Regions from separate parts of the Microbulbifer hydrolyticus genome, predicted to be linked through region 3. Evidence: predicted binding sites of a transcription regulator. Region 3 holds the regulator's gene; each other region holds the start of a gene.

Region 1 (5,530 bases), 820 kb from region 3:
GCAGTACCACGTTTTCGCTGTAGTCGTACTTGACGTTCACGCTCGGAAACAGGTTGTGGTAGTTGCGCTCATACGCGACCGCGGCCGCGTACACGTCTTCAGCCAGTTCTTCTGATCCGGGAATCGGCGCGCCGGACTCGGCCACACGGTAACCCTCGGCACTGAAGTCAGTCGCTTCATAGCGCACGCCGTACGCCAGGCTGGCACGTCCGAAATCGATATCGTTCATTACGTAGAACGCGGAGATATCTTCGTTCATTACATAATCGCGCGCAGAATCCAGCGCTGTGCTGGTTTCATCAATTTCGAAGTTACCCAGGTTCTGGTTGATAAACGTGTTGAGCGCGCCCTTGTTCACGCCCGGGCCAAAGTTGCCAAGGCCGTACTCGACACCGGTAAGGGCAAAGTCTGCGAGGGTGAAGTCACCACCAAAGCCATCGTAAACCGTCGCGTTCAGGTCACCGGTTTTCTCGCGACGGCGCTCGTGTACACCGAACTTCAACTCAGAGGGGTTGCCGGCCACTTCGAGGTCACGACGGATATCGATGCGAAAGCTCAGCTCTTCATCGTCGGTGTAGTTGTCTTCGACTACCAGCTCATCCAGCTCGTAGCTGCCGGCATCCGTGGCGCTGGCGTCAGCGGCGAACATTTTCGGAGTTTTACCGGCGCGGGTGTAGCCCAGCTCCAGGCCTTCCTGAACGAAGGTGGTATCACGACGGAACGGTTCGGACTCTTCGGCGTGGGAGAAACCGAGTGCATATTCCACCCCCCAGGTGTCCAAGTCGTGGGTGCCGCCCGCAACGACAGAAAGGATTTCCTGCTCTTCGTAGCGGTCTTTCAATTCCTTCTCCAGCGCCGCATCAGACCAGGTCACAGAGCTTCCCGAAATGGTATCCGGATCGTCATTTTCCTCGTCCAGCTTGTAGGAGTTACGCTGGCGCTCCTCGGTATCGGAGAAATCAGAATAGAGCGTGTGCAGGTACAGCTGACTGCCCTCGGAAATTTCGAGGTCAAAGTTTGCCGCCAGACCGGTGCGTTCGCGGGTTACGGTATAGTCGCGCTCCTCGATTTCCGCGGCAGTGATACCTTCGCTCCCGTCCAGTGCAGTAAATTCTTCCCATACACCGTCGGTCTCAATGTTTTCCGAGCCAAAGTTGCGCTCGTGGTGGGACGCGGCGATGGCAACGCCGAGCCTACGCTCGCCGAGCTCAAACTGGTTGGTGTAAGTGCCGGCAATTTTCGGGCTGTTTTCTCCCTGCAGTTCGCTGTAGCCATTTTCCACGCTCACCTTGTAGGTCTGACCGTCATGTTCCAGTGCATTGATGCTCTTGATCTCGATGGCGCCACCAATGGAATCGGCACTCATGTCCGGCGTCAGGGTCTTGAATACTTCGAGGCTTGCCAGCAGGTCCGATGGTATTACGTCCAGGGCTACGGCGCGGCTATCGGTTTCCGGGGCCGGCAGGTTCATGCCGTTGATGGTGGAGGCATTCAGGTTGGGATCAATACCGCGCACCCCTACAAAGCGCCCCTCCCCCTGGTCGCGGGCGATAAATACGCCAGACATGCGCTGCAGGGCTTCGGTCACGTTGGCATCCGGCAATTCGCCAATGGCTTCGGACGTCTGTACTGCGACAACCTTGTTGGACGCACGCTGGCGCTCGATATCACTGCGGGCATTGGCGGCCTGAGCGGTGACCTCGATGGTCTCCATCAGCTCCCCCTGCTTTTCCGGTGATTCCTGCGCCGCGGCATTTACACAGATGATTGCGGCGGCAAGAGGTGCCACCATTTTCAGGTTCAATACTGACTTGGTCATAGGTCCCCGTTTCCCTTTTACCCGTTTCCACCAGAAAGTGGTTTTTACTGTTACAGAAGCAGTTGTCTGGTCGTTTGTCGGCGGGGAAATACACAGCACTTCGCCCTACCGGTTGATTTGAGGGCGCAGGCTAGTCCTGACTTGTGAAATTTGCGTTACGCTTTTTTTAAAATTGTCATATTGCGCCGCTAACCTCTGCTTCACGAAGAGGGAGTCGGCACGACGGGCAACGACCAGCTCGCGCCGAAAGAAAAATGAATTTTTGGTTACCAAGTGATGACAGACAGCAAACACGTTTCCCCGGAAAAGCAGGCACCTGACAGCCCGCACAGACGCACCCTGTTCAAGGCAATCGGCGCAGCGACCGCCGCCACCGCCGGTGCCACGGTGCTACCGGGCTGCCTACAGGACAAAAAGAGCAACGCCTCGGCAAACCTGAAGTTCAACGAGATACCGCACCGGCTGGACTTCAAGCACCATGTACCTGAAGGCTACAGCGCCGACCGGGTACTGAGCTGGGGGGATCCACTGGATGCGTTCGCGGGGAAATTCAAACCGGAGCAACTGAACGCTTCGGAGCAGGCCAGGCGCTTCGGCTACAACAACGACTTTATCGCCTATATGCCCCTGGCCAATGACGCCGGCCCCGGCGAGGGCGAGAAACATCGTCAAAGCCGGAATAGCGAGCACGGGCTACTGTGCATCAACCACGAGTACACGCAGCCGCATCTGATGTTTTCCGGATACACGGAAAAGAGTTCCAACCGCGGCACCCGTGACGAACATATTGCGGTCGAACAACAGGCCTGTGGGCACACGATTGTTGAGATAGAAAAAACGCCAGACGGTTGGCTGCCGGTGCTGGGCAGCCTGTACAACCGCCGACTCTCCCTCACCACGGCCATGAACATTGTCGGTGTCGCCGCCGGTGACCGCCGCCTGCAGACCAACGAAGATCCCACGGGCACGCGGGTATTGGGCACCGTGGGAAATTGTGCCGGCGGAAAAACCCCGTGGGGGACCGTGCTGATTGCCGAGGAGGGTTTTGGTGGCGCCTTTCAGGGGGACCCGGACAATGTGGCGGATGAAATCGAGGCCCGCAATCACCACGCGTTTGGCATTTCTCCGGGAAACCGCAACTGGGGCGATTATGACCGCCGCTTCGATATTACCGTGGAGCCGAACGAACCAAACCGGTTTGGCTGGATGGTGGAATACGATCCGTACGATCCGGAATCCACACCACGCAAGCTGACCGGTCTCGGGCGCTTTGAGCACGAGGGGTTCACGCTGGTGAGCAAGCCGGGAAAACCCATCGTTGCCTATGGCGGTGACGACGACGAGCACCAGTTTGTGTATCGCTTTGTATCCCGCGGTGTTTATCAGCCGGGTGACGATGTACGCAACCGCGAATTGCTGACCGAAGGTACGCTTTATGCGGGCCAGTTTTCCGAGGGCGGCATTGGCCGCTGGCTACCGCTGCTACACGGCCGGGGCCCACTGACGCAGGAAAACGGATTCAGGAATCAGGCTGACGTGCTGGTAGATGCCCGGCGTGCCGCCAGGCTGCTCGGCGCGACACCGATGGACCGGCCAGAGGACGTAGAGACAAACCCGGTCAATGACTGCACCTACGTGATGCTGACCAAAAACAAAAAACGCAAACCCGATCAGGTAAATGCGGCCAATCCCCGCGCGCGCAACACTGCGGGGCATGTTCTTGAGATAGTGCCGCCCGGACGCAGCGGCGCAAGGGACCATGTCAGTGATACCTTTCACTGGAATACGTTTCTGCTGGGCGGCAACCCCAATGCGGAGGATCCGGCCGAGCGAGGCGCCTACGGCCAGCAGCACACAGGCAATATTTCTGCCGACGGCTGGTTTGCCAACCCGGACAATGTGGCGTTCGATCAGCGCGGCAATATGTGGATCGCAACCGACGGCTGTGAGAGCTTCGGGTTTCACGATGGACTCTGGGCCATGGCCACGGAAGGTGAGCTGAGAGCCGCACCGAGGCACTTCTTTGGCTGCCCGCAAGGTGGTGAAATCTGCGGCCCCGAATTTACCCCGGATGGTAAAACCCTGTTTGTTTCTGTTCAGCACCCGGCGGATGCGGACGGCTCCACATTCGATAACCCGCTACACCGCTGGCCGGATAACGATCCTGACCTTCCCCCAAGACCGACGGTACTGGCGATTCGCCGAAAGGATGCAGGGGTCGTAGGAAGCTAGGGCGTTTTGGTTTGCACTGGCGCGGGTCGGGTGGCAGGACCGCTACCCGGCCCGCTCACTGCCAGCGCGCAACGGCCAGTCCAGACCTACCAGCTGCGCAAGGATCTAACCCAGCGCACCACAGACTGCCGTCGCCAGATCAGCAGAGCCAGGGCGATGGACAAATAAATCGCGGGCTCAATCCAGCCGCTCTTCACCGACCACCAGAAATGCCAGCAGACCAGCAACACGACCGGATACAGCACGCCGTGTAGCTTCTTCCAGTTCTTCCCCATCTTGCGCATCAGTACCGGCAGTGAGGTGACTGCGAGCGCAAGCAACATCAGCCACGCGGTGAAACCGAGCAGGATATAGGTGCGTTTGACCAGCTCGCTGCCAATGAGAGACCAGTCCAGCGCCAGGTCCAGCGCCAGCCAGGCACTAAAGTGCAGGCTGGCCCAGGTAAAACACCACAACCCGAGCGGTCTGCGCACTCGGTTCAATTGGCCGAAGTGCAGCGCACGCGCCAGCGGTGAGACCAGCAGTGTAAGCAGAAGCAGGCGCAGGGCCCCCATACCCAGGTAATGGATCAGCTCCTTTACCGGATCGCCGCCAAGGTCACCGCGATTGATGGCAACAAACAGCCACAACAGTGGCAGCAGCGCGCCTGCGTGTACGCAGACCTGTAGCACAATCACCAGCCGCTTGCGCCACGCCGTTTTATTCTCAGGGCGGCTCATCAGTAAAACTTTTTCAGGTTCATACCGGTGTAAAGGTCGGCCACGGCATCCGCGTATCCGTTGAATGGCAGCGTCTTCTGCCGCTTGGCCGCGAACAGGCCGCCGGGACCGATAAAGCGCTCACTGGCCTGAGACCAGCGCGGGTGATCCACCGCGGGATTCACATTGGCGTAGAAGCCGTACTCCTGTGGAGCCAGCTTGTTCCAGCTGGTCGGCGGCATACGCTCCACCAACTTGATTTTGACGATGGACTTGATCCCCTTGAAGCCGTACTTCCAGGGGACGACCAGGCGGATGGGCGCGCCATTCTGCGGCGGCAAGGTTTTGCCATACAGGCCCACGGAAAGAATGGTCAGGGGATGCATGGCTTCGTCCATCCGCAGGCCCTCCACATAGGGGTAATCCACCCCGCCCCCCACATAGCGATTGCGCTGTCCGGGCATCTGCTGCGGATCGTAGAGGGTCTCGAAGGCGACATATTTGGCGCGGCTGGTGGGAGCGAAGCGCTTCAGGAACTTGCCAAGTTCAAACCCCACCCAGGGAATCACCATGGACCAGGCTTCCACACAACGCATCCGGTAGATACGCTCTTCGAGACCGGATTCCTGCATCAGCTTCCATACATCCACCGTCGCCGGTTTCTCTACCTCGCCCTCCACGCGCAGGGTCCAGGGCTCCAGCTTCAGGGACTGGCTGTTCTCCGCCGGATCGGTTTTGCCGGTGCCGAATTCGTAAAAATTGTTGTAATTGGTGACCTTCG
Region 2 (5,530 bases), 2.0 Mb from region 3:
CTGCTTGCTGAATATGGGCATGACAGTACCACTTAGCGTGATACATAAACTTGAACCACATCTCATCGACCTCCTGTAATGCCCGCCGGACAACCGAACATGAACACCACCGCGCCCGGAACGTGCTCCTGTCGCCGAAGGCATTGCCCACCAGCGCACGCACGGAATTAGCCACACTCGCTTAATGGCCCAAGGGTCCGCCAGAATCGTCCGGAATCACGCGCGCAATACACTTCGGGCACAACGGATCCCGCTAGCCAGAGAAAGCGCACCGCGCCGGCATCCGCAGTGTTGGATAGTTTCACCCCGCGACTTGACAGCCGCTGCACGACCGCGGGGTGCGGATGGCTGAAGTGATGCCGGTACCCCGCACTGAACACCGCACGTGCCGGTTGCGACCAATCCAGTAGAGTCGCCGATGAGGAAGTACGGGATCCATGGTGCGGCACTATCAACAGGTCAACCGGGGCAAAATCCGGATATAGCGCGGCCAATCGTCGCTCCACCTTGCGGGATATATCGCCGGTAAACAGGATTCGCACTCCACGCCAGTCCAGCAATGCCACACAGCTGTGATCATTTTCTTCGCCATCGACGCGCGGGCTCGCCGGTGGCCATAACCACTGAATGTTGAGATCCGCCACCGACAGCCTTTCGCCCGCGGTGCAACCTGTGCTGGTCGTGGGCCGCGGAAAGGTACCGGCCAGGCGCGCACCCAGGTCGCCGGGCGCTATGACCTCGCTGACGGGCAACACCTCCGCAAGCCCTGCGGCACCACCCGCGTGATCGCGATCACCGTGGCTCACCACCAAGGCTGCGATTTCGGTAGCGCCCTCCCCGACCAAGTACGGAGCCACCACACTGCTTCCGGCGCTCCAGCCCCCGCTGATTCCAGCCCCCGTATCCAGTACCAGATACTGGTCATCCGACGCCACCGCTACCGCCAGGCCCTGACCCACGTCGAGCACCGTGACACTCAGCGCTGTTGGCTCCTGGGAGCGCCAGGGTAACGCTGGAGCCAATACAACGGGCAGCATGCACCACCCCAGCAAGCGACCGGGAAAGCCCCGCGGCAGCATGAGGATAAGCACGCTGACCAGTGCGAGACCAACCACCCACCAACCGGGCGCGGTCAGCCATTGCCAGCTGGGGAAGCGCCCGTCCACCCCGTGGAGAAACCGCATGAGTAGCGCGAGCTGCCAGTCGGCAAACTGCCAGCAGAAGCCACTGATCCCCATTGGCATCACTGCGCCGAGCATGATCGAGGGCAGGATCAGCAGGCCCATCCACGGAATCGCCACCAGATTGACCAGTAGTGCGGAGGCACTGGCTCCGGAAAAAAACAGGAGAGACGGCAGCAGAAGCGCCAGTATCACAACCCATTGACTGCGCACCGCGACGATCGTGTGGGGTTTGATGTACTGACCGACATAACTGAGCAGTTTCGCGAGGGTCGAGCGCGATTCGCTCGCATGAAAAACGTCCGGACCAGACACTGTCCGGCCGCTGTAGCACAGCAGCAACGCTGCCACAGCGAGGAACGAAAGCCAGAACCCCGGGTTGAGCACAGCCAATGGCTGCAGCAGTAATACCATCGCCACAGCCAGGGCAAATGCCAGCCCGGACGCAACACGCCTGCCCCATATCCACACGCTGATGGCGACTGCTGTCATGATCAGGGCCCGTTGCGCGGACAACGGTGCCCCACATATCAGTGTGTAACCCGCGGCGGCGGCCAGTCCACCCGACCCGGCGAGCAGGCGCGAGTTCCACGAACCGAACGGGGACAACAGGCGTCCTAAATACCCGCCGATCAGCAGGAAGAACCCGGCGACCATGCCCACATGCAGCCCGGAGATCGCCAACAGGTGCGCGGTACCCGTGCTCTGCAAAACCTTCCGGTCGGTATCCGTCAAGCCGGATTTATCCCCGAGTAGCAGCGCGCGCAGAAGCCGTCCAAAACCGAGGTTCGCAGCGGTCACCCGGTCCCGGATTGACTCCCGTAAGCGGTAGAGGCCTGCGCCGTCCTCCAGCAACACGGGCCGCAGCGCCTTTTCACGGATGTAGCCTGTTGCGAAAACGCCCTCCTGCAATAGCCAGGCTTCGTAATCAAACGTATGGGGATTCACGCTGCCCCGCGGGCGCTTTAGCCGCAACCGCATGGTCCAGCGGCTGCCCGCCCGGATCTCAGCGATACGGTCGCTGCCATACCAGGACACCAGTACCTTTTGTCCCACGAGCGCAGCATGTTCAGCAGACTCGACTTCCGCGAGAAACTGCACATCCAGCGCCGTTGATCCGGAGCCGTGGCCTCGGCCATAGCGGAATACGGCAGGTCGGGACTCGGGCAAAGAAGTGATTTGCAGGGTGACTTCAAAATCCGTGCCGTGAAGAGCCGGTGGCAAACGCGCATCCAGCGCTGCGCGATCCCAATAAAGCCCCCAGCCGGCGCCGATGAGGAAGGGCAACAACCAATAGCAAGCGCCACGTACCATTAGCCATTTTGACGGTCGCCCATACCCCCGGCGAGCAACTAGTACTGCCGCCAGCAGTAAAACCAGAACCAGGCTGAAATAGACAGCGCAAAGTGCCGTGGACAGGCCCGGCAACCGCGGCCACAACGCGACCTGGGCAATGCCAATACCGAATAGCCATAACCCACCGGTGACGGAAAGCCCCACCTTGCCACTATCAGCACAAGGCCTTCGCAACAATCCCTGCCCCATTTTTCACAACATCCATGTCCAATAGCTACGCGATTAAATCCCGATGTGGCCGCCCCCGCAAACGGACACCCGTCCAATAGTTATGGTTTTGCACCAGTCCGCAGTGAGCATTACTGCCCAAACCGTCTCGTTGGCCGCGAGGTAGACACAAAAAATTCAAGAAATTTTCATGTTTCATCTGTTTGTAACAAAAGCGAAGCATGTGTGTAACAAAAGCGAAGCAAACTGCGCAGCAACTGAACGACGGCTTCCCCTTTTTTACATTCAGAGACCAACCATGAAAAAGACTGCGATCACCCTGGCACTGGCAGCGGCCCTCCCTACCCTCGCCAACGCAGAAGAAGTATTCACCTTTTACGGTAAGGCCAACGCCTCTTTCCAATCCAACGATGAAGGCGATGGCGCCACGACTGATGTGAAAAGCAATGCTTCCCGCCTGGGGGTAAAAGGCGAGCTGCCACTGGATAGCGGCATCAATGGCATTTACAAAATGGAATATCAGGTAAACATCGACGGTGAAGGCGAAACCTTCAGCCAGCGCAACATCTACGCTGGCCTGGAAGGCGGGTTCGGTCAGGTCATCGGCGGTAAATTCGATACCCCGCTGAAAGTGGCGCAGAAGAAGGTCGATCTTTTCAACGACCTTGAGGGCGACATCAAAAGCCTGGTCACCAAGAGCGACAACCGCGAATCCAACAACCTGCAGTACACCACGCCGTCGTTTGCCGGCTTCAAGGTTGCCGCGGCCTACGTCAGCAACAAGGAAGCCGAGATTCTGGATGACGGCGGTAATGTGATCGATACCCGCGACAATGGTACTTCCGTATCATTTGCGTACGACAACGCCGGTGTGTACCTGGCGTATGCTTACGATCAGGGTGTTGAAGCCAACGACTGGAAGGTTAACCGTGTGGTAGCCCAGTATAACTTCGGCAACCTGCAGGTTGGCGGCCTTTACGAAGAGCAGGAAAAAGCCGACAACAGCAACCAGGATGGCTGGATGACATCCGTGGCCTACAAAATCAGCAACTGGACCGCGAAGGCGCAATACGGCCAGTCCGACATCGTAAAAACGGATGGAGAGACTTTTAGCCTGGGGCTGGATTACAAGCTGTCTAAAGCGGCAAAAGTGTTCAGCTTCTACACCAACGAAAGCGCAGCGGACGACTACGAGCGCAGCTACGTGGGTGTAGGTACAGAGTTCAAGTTCTAAGAAGCACTTGGCTCAAACAAAGTACCCGAGCTGTCATTAAAATGCCCCAATGCGCTAAAAGTGCAGGATAACCAGTTAGGGGGCCTTGATTGTGATGATGGTCCAAATGTTCTATGGCACTTTATTGTGACGGACAATGCCGCGAACCTGGCCCATTAGACCTAACTAGCGCCCCTGGCTGTGTTAGCATCGATGCGTCTCCAATAAAAAGAGAGTCTTCAATCGTGATGCATCGCACCAAAGTCGCAATGATATTCGCTGCAGCGCTATTGGCAGCCTGTAGCAAAGGGCCCGAGAATTCGGCCCCGCAAGCAAACACCGACGCCGCCAGTGAAGCGCAGAGTGCCCTCCCCGCCGGTATAACGCTGGTCGAAACTTTCGACGGCGACGGCGCAGAAATCGCCATTCCGTACGACAAATACAAACTTGCCAACGGCCTGACCGTTGTACTGCACGAAGATGACTCTGATCCGCTAGTGCACGTGGATGTTACCTATCACGTCGGTTCCAACCGCGAAGATCCAGGCCGCTCCGGCTTTGCCCATTTCTTCGAACATATGATGTTCCAGGGGTCGGTGAACGTTGCGGACGAAGAGCATTTCCGCATCATCACCGAAGCCGGTGGCACCATGAACGGTACTACCAATACCGACCGCACCAACTACTACGAAACCGTACCGGCCAACCAGCTGGAAACCGTACTTTGGCTGGAAGCCGATCGCATGGGCGTGTTCCTCGACGCGGTTACCCAGGAAAAGTTCGAGGTTCAGCGCGAAACGGTGAAAAACGAACGTGGCCAGCGCGTTGACAACCGCCCCTATGGGCGCGCCCTGGAAACCATGTTTGCCGCCACCTACCCGGATGGTCACCCCTACTCCTGGCCAACCATTGGCTGGATGGAAGACCTGAATCGTGCAGACCTTACCGACCTCAAACGGTTTTTCCTGCGCTGGTATGGTCCCAACAATGCAGTGCTGACCATTGGCGGTGATATCGACAAGGCGCAGACACTCGCGTGGGTAAACAAATATTTCGGGTCGATTCCCGCTGGCCCTGAAGTCGAAAACCTGCCCAAGCAGCCGGCCAAGCTCGATAAAGACCGCTATGTCACGCTGGAGGACAATATCCACCTGCCGGCACTGGCAATGATGATTCCAACGGTCCACAGCAGCCATGCGGATGAGCCCGCGCTGGATGCAGCCGCAGCGATTCTTGGCCAGGGCCAGGACTCCATGCTCTATCAGCGCCTGGTGCAGACCGGCCGTGCGGTATCGGCAAGTGTCTCTCATTCCTGTAAAGAACTGGCCTGCGAGATGTGGTTCATCGTGATCCAGAACCCCGCATCCGGTGAAACCCTCGCGGAAATGGAACAGGCAGTACGCGACACCCTTACCGATTTCGTCGAGCGCGGCGTTACCGAGGATGACCTGGTTAAATTCAAGGCAGGCTATGAATCCAGCCGCGTGTTCGGCCTGCAGTCTGTTGCCGGTAAAGTCTCCACTCTCGCCGCATTTGAAACCTTCACCGGCAGCCCCAAAGGCATCGACGATGAGATCAATGCCTATCTGGCTGTTGAGACCGCTGACGTGAC
Region 3 (5,530 bases):
CGAAATGGCCGCAGCTGTGGTTACCAGATACAACAGCACCGTCTTGCCCGCCAGTACCCCCACACGGCTACCTTCCGAAAGGGCGCAGGAACCACAGATCAGCGAAACCAGCACTAGCGGCACAACCATCAGCTTCAACGAGGCGATGAATATCCGGCCGATAATGTCGAACAGACCATTGGTCAGGTAATTATTGATAAAACCGGTCACCCCGGCCCCCAGCACCTGGCTGGTATTGAGAACATTGCAGATCAGGCCGACTGCGATCCCCGCGATCATGGCCAGTACAATTTTTTTGGTGAGCCCCATGGTCCATCCTGTCATTGCTCCAGCAAATACTGGAATTATTCAATTAGGCCACTATACGTGACGCGAAGGTGCGGCAACCGGCACCGCCCCCAATTTATTCGAAGGAGTCGCGCAACTATATCGGTCGCATCCGGTCTGGGCAAAGTTCCCCCCGTTTCCCCGCAGCGCCGGTCGGGTACAATGCGGTTATTTGAACCTGCGCGGAGTCTGCGTTGTACCACGCCCCCTACGAGTCACCTTTCCTGGCCATCGGTGACTGGCATCCACAACCCCTGGAAAGCCTCCACGGACATACGCCCCCGGAGCAGCTGCTGCCGTGGCTGCTGCATCCCGGCTCCCTCACCGCCGCACTCAAACATCTGAGCCACGGCGAGTTTAGCGTGCAGATACTCAGTCAGGGCTGGCAGCAACCCAACCTCGAAGAGCGCCGCGCCCTCAACCTGAAAGAGAGAACCCGTGCGCTGGTGCGCGAAGTGCTCCTCTACGGCAGCGACGAACAGCCGTGGGTGTATGCCCGCAGTGTACTCCCGGAACGCACCCTCGGCGGCAAATCCCGCTACCTGCGCAACCTCGATAACCGCCCACTCGGCGAACTCCTGTTTAGCCAGCCTGACATCCGCCGCGGCCCCATCGTCCTCAATCGCCTTGCGCGCAACCCGCGCTGCCAACAGGCGGAACTGGATACGATGGAGCCCCAGGCCTGGGGACGCCGCTCCACGTTCTGGCTGCACGACAAACCACTACTGGTTGCGGAGACCTTCCTAAGCAGCTTCAATCCCCACAAAGCACCCCTGGCCTGAACACAACGGCCAATAACAAGAGAGAAACCATGATCAGCCAACAGATCCAGCAGCGCTGGCCCGCCGCCCTCCCATACTGGCAGCTCGTCAGGCTGGACCGGCCCATCGGCTCTCTGCTGCTGTTGTGGCCCACCTGGTGGGCGCTGTGGATTGCCGCCAAGGGCTGGCCCGGCTTGCACCTGTTCGTTGTCTTCACCCTCGGTGTGATCCTGACTCGCGCTGCCGGCTGTGCGGTCAACGACTTTGCCGACCGCAACATAGACGGCCATGTAAAGCGCACCAACCAGCGCCCGCTCGCCACCGGAGCAGCCACCCCGAAAGGCGCGATGATGCTGTTCGGCGGCCTCATGTTGCTCGCCTTCCTGCTGGTACTCACCACCAACAAGCTCACCGTCCTGCTGTCACTGCCGGCGCTGGCGCTGGCTTTCTGTTATCCCTTCGCCAAGCGCTACACGCACCTGCCGCAAGTGGTTCTCGGTTCGGCGTTCAGCATGGGAATCCCGATGGCGTTTGCCGCGACCACCGGCGAGGTGCCGGCGGTGGCGTGGCTGTTGTTCACTGCCAACCTGTTGTGGACGGTGGCCTACGACACTTTTTACGCCATGGTAGACCGCGACGATGACCTCAAGATCGGGGTCAAATCCACCGCGATCCTGTTTGGTGACATGGACCGGGTAATGACCGCCAGCCTGCAAGTGATGGTGATTCTGGCACTGTTGATGCTGGGCAGCCGCGAGTCGCTGGGTGCCCTGTATTACTGTGGCCTGGCGGTCGCCGCGGGGCTGTTTGGCTATCAGCAGTGGCTGGTGCGGGAGCGGCAACGGGATGACTGCTTCAAGGCATTTCTGAACAACAACTGGGTTGGGGCAACCATTTTCATGGGAATTTTTTTCCACTTTCTGGCGAACTGATTCGAGCCTGTTCCCCGATGGGTCGTGATCGGCGCCCTCCTGTCATATATTTGTCATTAAAGTGACGTTAAATGGCCACTCTAGGAAGTGTCAGTTGAATGGCGCACTCATCAGTTAGGGTATGGCAGAACGATGCACAGCAAGACGATTCTCATAGTCGACGACGAAGCCCCGGTACGGGATATGTTGCGTGTAGCCCTCGAGATGGCAGATTACCGCTGCCTGGAGGCGGAGAATGCCCAGGCGGCCCACGCCCTGATCATCGATGAGAAGCCGGACCTGATTCTGCTGGACTGGATGCTGCCAGACGTCTCCGGTGTCGAGCTTGCGCGCCGCCTGAAGCGGGATGAGCTGACCGCTTCACTGCCAATCATCATGCTGACGGCGAAGGGTGAGGAGGATCACAAGATCAAGGGGCTGGAGACGGGTGCAGACGATTACATCACCAAGCCATTTTCCCCCCGGGAGCTGGTCGCGCGCCTGAAGGCAGTATTGCGTCGTGCGGGCCCGAGTACGCCGGAAGAGCCGCTGACCGCGGGCGGTCTGGTTCTGGATCCGGTCAGCCACCGGGTGACGATCAACGGCAACCCTGTGGAAATGGGCCCCACCGAGTTTCGCCTGCTGACCTTTTTCCTGTCCCACCAGGAGCGCGCTTATACACGCACGCAGTTGCTGGACCATGTGTGGGGCGGCAACGTGTACGTTGAGGAGCGCACCGTAGACGTGCACATCCGCCGGCTGCGCAAGGCGCTGACCATTGACGGTCACGAACGCTATATCCAGACAGTGCGCGGCACCGGTTACCGCTTTTCTGTACAGACCGTGGAAAGGGTGTAATCCTAATCCCTGAAAGAATCTGGGGCTCCGTTAGAGCCCGGAGGCACCCGGCACTCCGCCTTCGCTAAGGTTTTCGCGTATTACCTGCTCTGTTTTGCGCGCAACTCCCAACTCTAAACAGATGGCCCAACCATCATGCTCGATCGCAGTATTGGCGAATTCTCGCGCTTTATCGTCATCGCCCTCGGCACCACCATTTTCGGTTTCTCGACCGGCCACTGGTGGCTGGCGCTTTGTGCCGGCCTCAGCGTCTATCTCTTCTGGTTGCTCTGGCAACAACGCCAGTTCGACCGCTGGCTTGCCAACGGCCGTCGCGGTCCCGCACCGACCAGCTTCGGGGTATGGGGGGATATTTCCGACGATTTCTATCGCCTGCAGCGCCGCCACCGCAAGGAAAAGCAGAAGCTGCACTCCATGCTGCGCCGGGTACAGGACAGTACCAGTGCGCTGCGCGAGGGAATTGTGGCGCTGGAAGACGAAGGCACCCTGGCGTGGTGGAATCCGGCGGCAGGGCAGATGCTGCGGTTACAGACGGACGATGCGGGCCAGCCACTGATCAATTTCGTGCGCGACCCGCGCTTTGTCGAGCACATGTACCAACGCATGCAGGGACAACTCGACCGTTACCAAGAGCCGATTACGCTGCCGGCGCCGGGTGACGATTCACGCATACTGCAAATGGAAGTGACCCGCTTCGGCCAGGACGAGGCGCTGGTGATCGTACGGGATGTGACACGACTGCATAATCTGGAGCAGATGCGCCGGGATTTTGTGGCGAACGTTTCCCACGAATTGCGCACCCCGCTGACGGTGATTGCAGGGTACCTGGAAACTCTGCAGGCCAGTGGCCAGGCGCCAAAAAACTGGGACCGGCCGCTGGGACAGATGAGCGAGCAGACGGCGCGCATGACCAGCCTGGTAAACGATCTGCTGTTGCTGGCGCGGCTGGAAACATCAGAGCGCGATAGCGGGCGCGACCGGGTTTCGGTGCGGGAGCTGATGGAGCGTGTGGCCGGGGAAGCGCGTTCACTGAGCGCCGACCGCCATGAAATTTCAGTGCACTGCGAAGAGGACTGCATCCTTACCGGCGACGCGGGCGAGTTGCACAGCGCGTTTGCCAATCTGGCGTTCAACGCAGTGAAGTACAGCCCCGATGGCGGGCCCATCGAATTGCGCTGGAAAGCCGATGCTGCCGGCGGTCACTATTCGGTGAAGGACGCGGGAATCGGTATTGACCCGATGCATATCCCGCGGCTGACGGAGCGCTTTTACCGGGTGGATGCAGGCCGATCGCGGGAAAGTGGTGGCACAGGCCTGGGGCTTGCGATCGTCAAGCATGTGCTGCTTCGCCACAATGCCAACATGAGCGTGGCCAGCGTGCCCGGCCGCGGCAGTACTTTTACTCTCAATTTCCCCCCCCAGAAGCTAACCCTCGCCAGTTCCGCCTGATCCTGTTGCCTGACCGGATAACAAAAAGCCCCACGGGTGGGGCTTGGGGGGCGGGGGCAGGGCGCGGCTACTCTAGTTCCTGCAGGCGACGCTCTTCACCACCCGCGCGATAACTCACCTCTTCACCATCCGGCACCGGCTGCGCGTTTTTCTGCACGGTGATGTGCACCAGCTTGCGGGCACTGTTGCGGATCAGCAGGTGCTCCCGGCCCTCGTCGTCCACCGGCAGATTGCGCTCGCCAATAAGCCCATCGCGCAGGGCGCGTAGCTGGGGCACATCGCGATAGCGGTCCAGCTCTTTCGACAGCTTGTGTTTCATGCGCTCGGACTCGTGCAGCGCCGCCGCTGTCTCGCGGTACTTGGCGAAAAAAAGCACCGCCGCAACCGCAGCGGCAATTGAAACGGTAACTTCAAACCATGGGGGCATAAGACACTCCTGTTTTCTGGTTTAGCGTTGCCACACCAGCAACTGGTTGTTGGCAGGCAGGTAGTTGTTCTCGGTTCTGCGCAGGCCTTGCGCTTCCGCCAGCTGGTCCAGCCACTCCAGGTCACGGATACCGCGCAAGGCGTCCTTCTCCCTGAGCCGATCATCAAAGCCGGCGTTGCCCGGACCTATGTACTCACCGCCGATCTTGAACGGGCCGTAGACAATAAATTGCCCGTTTTCCGCAAGTACCCGCGGCAACCGCTGGAACAGCATCTCTACCGCCGCAGCGGGCATGATATGCAGGGTGTTGGCGGTAAATACGGTATCGACCGAAATGGCTGGCCAGGGGCCGGTGACATCCAGTTCAAACGGTGGCGGCAGGTTGTCCGCTGGACACTGCTTGAGCCACGCCTGTACCTCGTGCAGATTCTCCCGGCGCTCTGACGTCTGCCATTGCAGGTGCGGCAGGCGGGGGGCGAAATACACCGCATGCTGGCCGGTACCGCTGCCGATTTCCAGCACCCGGCGGCGACCGGCCAGCAGGCGCTGCAGGTGGCCGAGGATGGCCCCGCGGTTGCGCCCGGTGGACGGTGCGTCGGGCAAGGGTTGTTCACTCATCACAGGTCAGGCCGGTTGCTCGTCACGCAGGAAAACCCAGTCATTCCCCGTTGAGTGTTCGGCGCTGTAATAGTACCCGGCCACATCGAAGTCTTTCAGCTGCTCGGCCTTTTTCACCCGGTTGTCGATGGCCCATCGGCTCATCATGCCGCGCGCCTTCTTGGCAAAGAAGCTGATCA

The links. The regulator PhoB, encoded in region 3, activates phosphate uptake and scavenging genes when phosphate is short. The targets are predictions, from matches to a motif close to TGTCATAAANNTGTAACA.
Region 1: the regulator PhoB is predicted to act here: its motif matches at 1,982-1,999, upstream of GTQ55_RS14910 (PhoX family protein).
Region 2: the regulator PhoB is predicted to act here: its motif matches at 2,899-2,916, upstream of GTQ55_RS08615 (porin).

The regions. Positions count from the first base shown of each region.
Region 1 covers NZ_CP047491.1:3,480,403-3,485,932, forward strand. Annotated here, with positions in the region: gene GTQ55_RS14905 (TonB-dependent receptor) at 1-1,819, opposite strand, end outside; gene GTQ55_RS14910 (PhoX family protein) at 2,096-4,051, shown strand; gene GTQ55_RS14915 (protein-methionine-sulfoxide reductase heme-binding subunit MsrQ) at 4,138-4,770, opposite strand; gene msrP (protein-methionine-sulfoxide reductase catalytic subunit MsrP) at 4,770-5,530, opposite strand, start outside.
Region 2 covers NZ_CP047491.1:2,048,575-2,054,104, reverse strand. Annotated here, with positions in the region: gene GTQ55_RS08620 (DNA internalization-related competence protein ComEC/Rec2) at 168-2,681, opposite strand; gene GTQ55_RS08615 (porin) at 3,004-3,939, shown strand; gene GTQ55_RS08610 (M16 family metallopeptidase) at 4,167-5,530, shown strand, end outside.
Region 3 covers NZ_CP047491.1:88,434-93,963, reverse strand. Annotated here, with positions in the region: gene GTQ55_RS00410 (dicarboxylate/amino acid:cation symporter) at 1-309, opposite strand, end outside; gene GTQ55_RS00405 (chorismate--pyruvate lyase family protein) at 522-1,109, shown strand; gene ubiA (4-hydroxybenzoate octaprenyltransferase) at 1,139-2,020, shown strand; gene phoB (phosphate regulon transcriptional regulator PhoB) at 2,153-2,857, shown strand; gene phoR (phosphate regulon sensor histidine kinase PhoR) at 2,993-4,306, shown strand; gene GTQ55_RS00385 (hypothetical protein) at 4,374-4,733, opposite strand; gene GTQ55_RS00380 (DUF938 domain-containing protein) at 4,755-5,351, opposite strand; gene yaaA (peroxide stress protein YaaA) at 5,358-5,530, opposite strand, start outside.